3 linked regions of the Puniceibacterium sp. IMCC21224 genome follow. The protein of the gene in region 1 binds, or shares a complex with, the protein of each later gene. Links are inferred from orthologs where the notes say so. Each region holds a gene or a part of one and is shown on either strand. Other genes may lie near its edges.

Evidence for each region. Proteins that work in one complex are often made in the same cells at the same time.
Region 2: the proteins of accD (region 1) and accC are in contact, whole or in part, in a solved structure (PDB 8UXZ), measured with the Escherichia coli proteins. The link is inferred for Puniceibacterium sp. IMCC21224 from one-to-one orthologs.
Region 3: the proteins of accD (region 1) and accB are in contact, whole or in part, in a solved structure (PDB 8UXZ), measured with the Escherichia coli proteins. The link is inferred for Puniceibacterium sp. IMCC21224 from one-to-one orthologs.

The regions. Positions count from the first base shown.
Region 1 is NZ_LDPY01000001.1:708,237-711,006, reverse strand. It holds accD (acetyl-CoA carboxylase, carboxyltransferase subunit beta), read left to right. Parts: upstream 1-804; coding sequence 805-1,737; downstream 1,738-2,770. Other genes in the region: IMCC21224_RS03185 (folylpolyglutamate synthase/dihydrofolate synthase family protein), read left to right, coding at 1,734-2,770; ilvD (dihydroxy-acid dehydratase), read right to left, coding at 1-615.
Region 2 is NZ_LDPY01000001.1:1,433,969-1,436,886, reverse strand. It holds accC (acetyl-CoA carboxylase biotin carboxylase subunit), read left to right. Parts: upstream 1-742; coding sequence 743-2,095; downstream 2,096-2,918. Other genes in the region: IMCC21224_RS06600 (DUF2155 domain-containing protein), read right to left, coding at 2,779-2,918; aat (leucyl/phenylalanyl-tRNA--protein transferase), read left to right, coding at 2,180-2,815; accB (acetyl-CoA carboxylase biotin carboxyl carrier protein), read left to right, coding at 256-732; IMCC21224_RS06620 (hypothetical protein), read left to right, coding at 1-131. UniProt on the Escherichia coli protein: This protein is a component of the acetyl coenzyme A carboxylase complex; first, biotin carboxylase catalyzes the carboxylation of the carrier protein and then the transcarboxylase transfers the carboxyl group to form malonyl-CoA.
Region 3 is NZ_LDPY01000001.1:1,434,894-1,437,762, reverse strand. It holds accB (acetyl-CoA carboxylase biotin carboxyl carrier protein), read left to right. Parts: upstream 1-1,131; coding sequence 1,132-1,608; downstream 1,609-2,869. Other genes in the region: accC (acetyl-CoA carboxylase biotin carboxylase subunit), read left to right, coding at 1,619-2,869; IMCC21224_RS06620 (hypothetical protein), read left to right, coding at 468-1,007; acs (acetate--CoA ligase), read left to right, coding at 1-311. UniProt on the Escherichia coli protein: This protein is a component of the acetyl coenzyme A carboxylase complex; first, biotin carboxylase catalyzes the carboxylation of the carrier protein and then the transcarboxylase transfers the carboxyl group to form malonyl-CoA.

The DNA.
Region 1 (2,770 bases):
AAACTGACCACCACAGGCTCCGGCACTCGGGCAGGCGACACGCTCCAGCTCTTCGAGTTCCTCATCCGAGAAATTGCCAGCCTGATGCTTGCCCACGGCTTCAAAGACATCCTGTACCGTCAGGTCCTTACCATGCAACCGCCCCGGCAGGATCGACCCACCATAGATAAAGACCGATGGCACGTTGAGTCGCACCATGGCCATCATCATGCCTGGCAGGGATTTATCGCACCCGGCAAGACCCACGATGGCGTCGTAGCAATGACCGCGCATGGTCAGTTCGACCGTATCGGCAATCGCCTCGCGGCTGGCGAGGCTGGAGCGCATGCCCTCGTGACCCATGGCAATACCGTCCGTCACGGTGATGGTAGTAAATTCACGCGGGGTGCCAAAGGCCTGCTTGACCCCCATTTTAACTGCCTGCGCCTGCCGGTTGAGCGAAATATTACAGGGCGCGGCCTCGTTCCAGCAGGTGGCGACACCGACCAAAGGCTGATGAATCTCGGCCTCGGACATGCCCATTGCGTAGTAATATGACCGGTGCGGCGCGCGGGCCGGACCCTCGGTCACATGGCGGCTGGGCAATTTGGATTTGTCGAACGGACGCTTGAGCATGGCCTGCCCTCCCTGAAAATCGGTTGTGCCCCCCGGAATACCCAAGCCCCCCCGTCACCACAAGTCGGATATCACACTGCCTGCGCCACCAGCGTGGCCCCTGGTGCGACCAGACCGCCTTGCCTGCATTGCATTTCCTACGACACCCGCTTAAGTCAGCCATATTCTGGCGACCCGGGAAAGAACGGCATGAACTGGATCACGAACTACGTCCGCCCCCGCATCAACTCGATTTTCTCGCGCCGCGAAGTGCCCGAGAACCTCTGGTCGAAATGCGATGAATGCGGCACGATGTTGTTTCACCGCGAACTCAGCGACAATCTCTGGGTTTGTTCGAACTGCGCGCACCACATGGCGATCACCCCGCGCGAACGGTTCCTCGCCCTGTTCGACGGCGGCGTTTTTCACGATGTCGCCGTGCCCGAACCGCTGGCCGATCCGCTACAGTTCCGCGATCAAAAGAAATATCCTGACCGGTTGCGTGCCGCGCAGAAATCCACGGCCGAAAAAGAGGCGATGCTGGTCGTCACGGGCGACATGGGGCGCACGCCCATCGTTGCGGCCGCGCAGGATTTTTCGTTCATGGCAGGCTCAATGGGCATGTATGTGGGCAACGCCATCGTCAAGGCCGCGCAAGAGGCGGTTCGGCTCAAGCGTCCGCTCATCCTCTTTTCCGCCGCTGGTGGTGCCCGGATGCAGGAGGGTATCCTGAGCCTTATGCAAATGCCCCGCTCGACCGTCGCGATCCAGATGCTGCGCGAAGCAAACCTGCCCTATATCGTCGTATTGACCCATCCGACCACTGGTGGCGTCACCGCCTCTTACGCCATGCTGGGGGACGTCCAGATTGCCGAGCCGAATGCGCTGATCTGCTTTGCCGGTCCCCGCGTGATTGAGCAGACGATCCGCGAAAAGCTGCCCGAGGGGTTCCAGCGCGCCGAATATCTACTGGAACACGGCATGCTGGACCGGGTCACCGACCGGCGCAAAATGCGGGACGAGTTGATCTCGATCATTCGGATGCTGATGCGACTGCCACCGCCAATTGCCGGTGATCTGCCTGCACCCACCGACAATGACGCCGACGAGGCGAAAGTGTCGGTTGCTCCAGCGCAAAAATGACGGTGTTTTCTTCGGACCACATCCTGAACCGGATGATGGCGCTGCACCCCAAGATCATTGATCTTACGCTAGACCGCGTCTGGCGTCTGCTTGAGGCGCTGGATCACCCGGAACAAAAACTGCCGCCAGTCATCCACATCGCCGGAACCAATGGCAAGGGATCGACACAGGCGATGATCCGCGCCGGGCTCGAGGCGATGGATCTGCGTGTCCACGCCTATACCTCGCCGCATCTGACACGGTTTCACGAACGCATCCGCCTGGCCGGGACTCTGATTGCCGAGCCCGACCTAGCGCATGTACTGGACGAATGTTACGCCGCCAACGGGTCCGACCCGATCACCTATTTCGAAATCACGACCTGCGCAGCACTTTTGGCCTTTGTCCGCACACCCGCGGACTACACGCTGCTTGAGGTCGGTCTTGGTGGTCGGCTCGATGCCACCAACGTTGTTGCCAAACCCGCGCTGACCATCATTACCCCGGTGTCGATGGATCATGAAAGCTATCTTGGCGACACCGTATCCAAGATCGCCTTTGAAAAGGCGGGGATCCTCAAGCGCGGCGTACCCTGCGTCGTCGGTCCGCAAACTGACGACGGCATGGCGGTGATCGAGGCGCAGGCTGCCCGACTTGGTGTGCCGCTTTTGGCGCATGGCCAGCATTGGCATGCCTGTGAGGAACGCGGGCGGCTGATCTATCAGGACGAAACCGGGTTGCTGGACCTGCCCCTGCCCAACTTACCCGGCGCGCATCAATACATGAACGCGGGCGCGGCACTGGCGGCACTGCGCCATCTTGGCGCGCCCGAGGAAGCCTGCGAAGCCGCTGTAACCCACGCAGACTGGCCCGCCCGTATGCAGCGGCTGCGCACAGGTGCTCTGGCGGATCTGGCACCGCAAGCGGAACTCTGGCTTGACGGCGGTCACAACCCCGCCGCAGGCGACGCGCTGGCCGCACATCTGGCACAGTTGCCTGCCCGCCCCACGTATCTGATCTGTGGCATGCTCAACACCAAGGACGTGCGCGGCTA
Region 2 (2,918 bases), 730 kb from region 1 along the record:
CTCAAGAGCCCAACTCGACCGGCGTCGCAGCGCATGTCGCCATAGCGGGACAGATCATGCCACCCGACTCGGACGACGCTGTACCGCCCAAGAACCCGGCCAGTCACCACCATTTGGACATCTTTGCCTGACAGGACCGGGCCGCCGCACTCATTCGTCTACAGCATCGCTTTTCATACCGCGACCTATGGGCTACAAGCGGGCAGCCGATGGTGGCCCCGCAGGGCCGTTCGCAGTTGAACCGGGCGAGGATTCATGACCGAAAAGAAACACGACGCAGATGTGGCCTTTATCCAGGCACTGGCCGAATTGCTGCGCAAAAACGACCTGACCGAATTGCAGGTCAAACGTGAATATGGCGACGACGACAGTCTCAGCGTCCGTGTCAGCCGTCAGACGCAGATTGCACCGGCCCCCGTGGCCGCCGCGCCACTGGCCGTTGCTGCGGCTCCCGCGGCTGCGGCAACGGCCCCCGCAGCCGAGGATCCCGCGGCCCATCCGGGCGCTGTGACCTCACCGATGGTCGGCACCGTCTACATGCAGGGTGAACCAGGCTCGCCTGCCTTTATCCATGTCGGTCAGCCGGTGTCAGAAGGCGACACGCTGTTGATCGTCGAGGCAATGAAGACCATGAACCATATTCCCGCGCCACGTGCGGGCGTGGTCAAACGCATTCTGGTCGAGGATGGTGCCCCCGTCGAATACGGTGCGCCGCTCGTGATCCTCGAATAAGGCCGCTCCGATGTTTGACAAGATCCTGATCGCCAACCGGGGCGAAATTGCCCTGCGTGTCATCCGCGCCTGCCGCGAAATGGGAATCGCTTCGGTGGCGGTGCATTCCACCGCTGACAGTGACGCCATGCATGTGCGCATGGCGGACGAGACGATCTGCATCGGTCCGCCGCCCTCGATAAACTCCTACCTGTCGATTCCCGCCATCATCTCGGCCTGCGAAGTGACCGGCGCTCAGGCGATCCACCCCGGCTACGGCTTTCTTTCGGAAAATGCCCGCTTCGTGCAGATTGTCGAAGATCACGGCCTAACCTTTATCGGCCCGACCGCCGAACATATCCGTACCATGGGGGATAAAATCACCGCCAAGGACACGATGAAGGCGCTTGGTGTGCCCTGCGTCCCAGGCTCTGAAGGTGGTGTGCCCGATCTGGATACCGCCCGAACAGTCGGGGAAGAAATCGGTTATCCAGTGATCGTCAAGGCCACGGCCGGCGGCGGGGGGCGCGGCATGAAAGTTGCACTCGACGCCACTGGGATGGAGCACGCCTTCCACACCGCCCGCTCCGAATCCAAGGCCGCGTTTGGTAATGACGAAGTCTATATCGAGAAATACCTGACCACCCCGCGCCATATCGAAATCCAGGTCTTTGGCGATGGCAAGGGCGGCGCGGTGCATCTGGGCGAGCGCGACTGCTCGCTTCAGCGCCGCCATCAGAAGGTGTTCGAAGAGGCCCCTGGTCCCTGCATCACAGCCGAGGAACGCGCCCGCATTGGAAAAACCTGTGCAGACGCCGTGGCGGCGATCAACTACACTGGCGCTGGCACCATCGAATTTCTGTATGAGAACGGCGATTTCTACTTCATCGAGATGAACACCAGACTTCAGGTTGAACATCCCGTGACCGAAGGCATTTTTGGCGTCGATTTGGTGCGCGAACAGATCCGCGTCGCCTCGGGCCTGCCGATGTCGTTCAGCCAGGATGATCTAAAGATCAATGGCCACGCCATCGAGGTCCGCATCAACGCCGAGAAATTGCCGAACTTTGCGCCAAGCCCGGGACGTATCACCCAGTATCATGCGCCGGGTGGCCTGGGGGTGCGAATGGATTCCGCGCTATATGATGGCTACCGGATTCCCCCCTATTACGACAGCCTGATCGGCAAACTGATCGTGCATGGACGCGATCGACCAGAAGCTTTGGCGCGACTGAATCGCGCCCTGGGTGAGCTGATTGTCGATGGTGTCGATACCACAATCCCGCTGTTCCACGCGCTGCTGCAGGACCCCGATATCCATGCCGGAACCTACAATATCCACTGGTTGGAAAAATGGCTGGAACAGGCACTTCAGCAAGGCTAGTTTTTTCATGACCCGACGCGCGCCAAAGACTTTTGAACAAAGTCTTGCCAAAGGTTTTCACGAAACTTTTGGGCCCGCGTCGGCGTGAACGTGACACCCGATCTTTTGATTCTGGCCTACCGTGACGGCGTCTTTCCGATGGCAGAAAGCCGCAATGATCCAGAGATTTTTTGGGTCGATCCGCAGCGAAGGGGCATATTTCCACTCGAAGGGTTTCATATTTCGCGCAGCCTCGCACGGCAATTGCGCCGCGACACGTTCTCCGTGACCTTGAATCAGGCGTTTCAAGAGGTCGTACATGGATGCGCGGATCGGGATGAAACCTGGATCAGTAACGAGATTTTTGCCTTATACAGCGCCCTTCACCGGCGGGGTGAGGCACACTCACTGGAAATCTGGCAAGACCGCGAACTCGTCGGTGGGGTTTATGGTGTCACCCTGGGATCGGCCTTTTGCGGAGAATCTATGTTCTCTCGCCGTACCAACGCATCAAAGGTCGCGCTGGCCTGGTTGATTTGCCACCTGCGCACGACCGGTTTCATGCTGTTTGACACCCAATTCCTGACACCGCACCTCGCCTCTCTGGGGGCCGTCGAAATATCGCGTTCTAACTATCAGCGTCGTCTTGCGGATGCACTGGACGCTCAGGCGAACATACTCTCAGTGCCGCTTCCAGCCTCGGGTCAAGAGGTCTTGCAGCGCAGCACCCAGACATCGTAACGCGGATGATCCAGTGCGTTCAACGCCGGGGCCGAAGCAACCATCCACCCGCGGAATATTGGCTGAGCAACGCCAACCTCGCGGATGGTCAAAAAGGCGTAGG
Region 3 (2,869 bases), 730 kb from region 1 along the record:
TGGTTGGCTATCCCCACGCCATCAAAGGTCAGGGCATCTATTGCTATGTCACCCTGATGAACGGAGTCGAACCCACCGAGGAGTTGCGCAAAGAACTGCGCGGCTGGGTGCGCGAAGAGATCGGGCCGATCGCCTCGCCGGACCTGATTCAATGGGCGCCCGGCCTGCCCAAGACCCGCTCGGGTAAGATCATGCGCCGTATCTTGCGCAAGATCGCGGAAAACGACCACGCAACCCTTGGCGATATTTCGACACTCGCCGATCCGTCCGTGGTGGATGACCTGATCGAAAATCGGATGCATCGCGACTGAGATCGTTTGATGCGGGCCGCGCTGGTGGCCCGCATCCTAAACGTGATTTTTCCGGTAATGCGGCTGGCGTTAACCTTTTGCTTTGATTCTCCGCCGAAATCGGCGTCTCTTCTGCTAGTCTGAGGTCGGGGGCCACAGCTACAAAGGACGCATATCATGCTTGTTCCGACGCTCGCGCCATGGGCAGCACCGCAGACCACCGGCCATCCGCTGGGCCTGCCCGCCACTACGCCCCTGCCATCGACCAGTCGCAAAGTCGCCCCTGTCAATCAACAGTCCACCAGCGACACAGGCCTCGAACAGGACAAATCGACCGCCCGCCTATGGTTCGAGGCGCAAGGTAGGCCAGATCCTGCAACCCATATCGCGCCCCCTTCGATCACCCAGCTGAAAATCATCGCTCTTTTATCAGAGCAGGCGGGAATCGACCCAACCACCGGAAATACCATTGCCGAAACCGACAGGGACGCCGCACTTTCCTCCGAACGCTCTGACCCGATCACTCCCGATGCGGCGCGCGATACCACCCCGACATCCGACCCGACGGGGACGACCAATACGCCCCCTCAAGAGCCCAACTCGACCGGCGTCGCAGCGCATGTCGCCATAGCGGGACAGATCATGCCACCCGACTCGGACGACGCTGTACCGCCCAAGAACCCGGCCAGTCACCACCATTTGGACATCTTTGCCTGACAGGACCGGGCCGCCGCACTCATTCGTCTACAGCATCGCTTTTCATACCGCGACCTATGGGCTACAAGCGGGCAGCCGATGGTGGCCCCGCAGGGCCGTTCGCAGTTGAACCGGGCGAGGATTCATGACCGAAAAGAAACACGACGCAGATGTGGCCTTTATCCAGGCACTGGCCGAATTGCTGCGCAAAAACGACCTGACCGAATTGCAGGTCAAACGTGAATATGGCGACGACGACAGTCTCAGCGTCCGTGTCAGCCGTCAGACGCAGATTGCACCGGCCCCCGTGGCCGCCGCGCCACTGGCCGTTGCTGCGGCTCCCGCGGCTGCGGCAACGGCCCCCGCAGCCGAGGATCCCGCGGCCCATCCGGGCGCTGTGACCTCACCGATGGTCGGCACCGTCTACATGCAGGGTGAACCAGGCTCGCCTGCCTTTATCCATGTCGGTCAGCCGGTGTCAGAAGGCGACACGCTGTTGATCGTCGAGGCAATGAAGACCATGAACCATATTCCCGCGCCACGTGCGGGCGTGGTCAAACGCATTCTGGTCGAGGATGGTGCCCCCGTCGAATACGGTGCGCCGCTCGTGATCCTCGAATAAGGCCGCTCCGATGTTTGACAAGATCCTGATCGCCAACCGGGGCGAAATTGCCCTGCGTGTCATCCGCGCCTGCCGCGAAATGGGAATCGCTTCGGTGGCGGTGCATTCCACCGCTGACAGTGACGCCATGCATGTGCGCATGGCGGACGAGACGATCTGCATCGGTCCGCCGCCCTCGATAAACTCCTACCTGTCGATTCCCGCCATCATCTCGGCCTGCGAAGTGACCGGCGCTCAGGCGATCCACCCCGGCTACGGCTTTCTTTCGGAAAATGCCCGCTTCGTGCAGATTGTCGAAGATCACGGCCTAACCTTTATCGGCCCGACCGCCGAACATATCCGTACCATGGGGGATAAAATCACCGCCAAGGACACGATGAAGGCGCTTGGTGTGCCCTGCGTCCCAGGCTCTGAAGGTGGTGTGCCCGATCTGGATACCGCCCGAACAGTCGGGGAAGAAATCGGTTATCCAGTGATCGTCAAGGCCACGGCCGGCGGCGGGGGGCGCGGCATGAAAGTTGCACTCGACGCCACTGGGATGGAGCACGCCTTCCACACCGCCCGCTCCGAATCCAAGGCCGCGTTTGGTAATGACGAAGTCTATATCGAGAAATACCTGACCACCCCGCGCCATATCGAAATCCAGGTCTTTGGCGATGGCAAGGGCGGCGCGGTGCATCTGGGCGAGCGCGACTGCTCGCTTCAGCGCCGCCATCAGAAGGTGTTCGAAGAGGCCCCTGGTCCCTGCATCACAGCCGAGGAACGCGCCCGCATTGGAAAAACCTGTGCAGACGCCGTGGCGGCGATCAACTACACTGGCGCTGGCACCATCGAATTTCTGTATGAGAACGGCGATTTCTACTTCATCGAGATGAACACCAGACTTCAGGTTGAACATCCCGTGACCGAAGGCATTTTTGGCGTCGATTTGGTGCGCGAACAGATCCGCGTCGCCTCGGGCCTGCCGATGTCGTTCAGCCAGGATGATCTAAAGATCAATGGCCACGCCATCGAGGTCCGCATCAACGCCGAGAAATTGCCGAACTTTGCGCCAAGCCCGGGACGTATCACCCAGTATCATGCGCCGGGTGGCCTGGGGGTGCGAATGGATTCCGCGCTATATGATGGCTACCGGATTCCCCCCTATTACGACAGCCTGATCGGCAAACTGATCGTGCATGGACGCGATCGACCAGAAGCTTTGGCGCGACTGAATCGCGCCCTGGGTGAGCTGATTGTCGATGGTGTCGATACCACAATC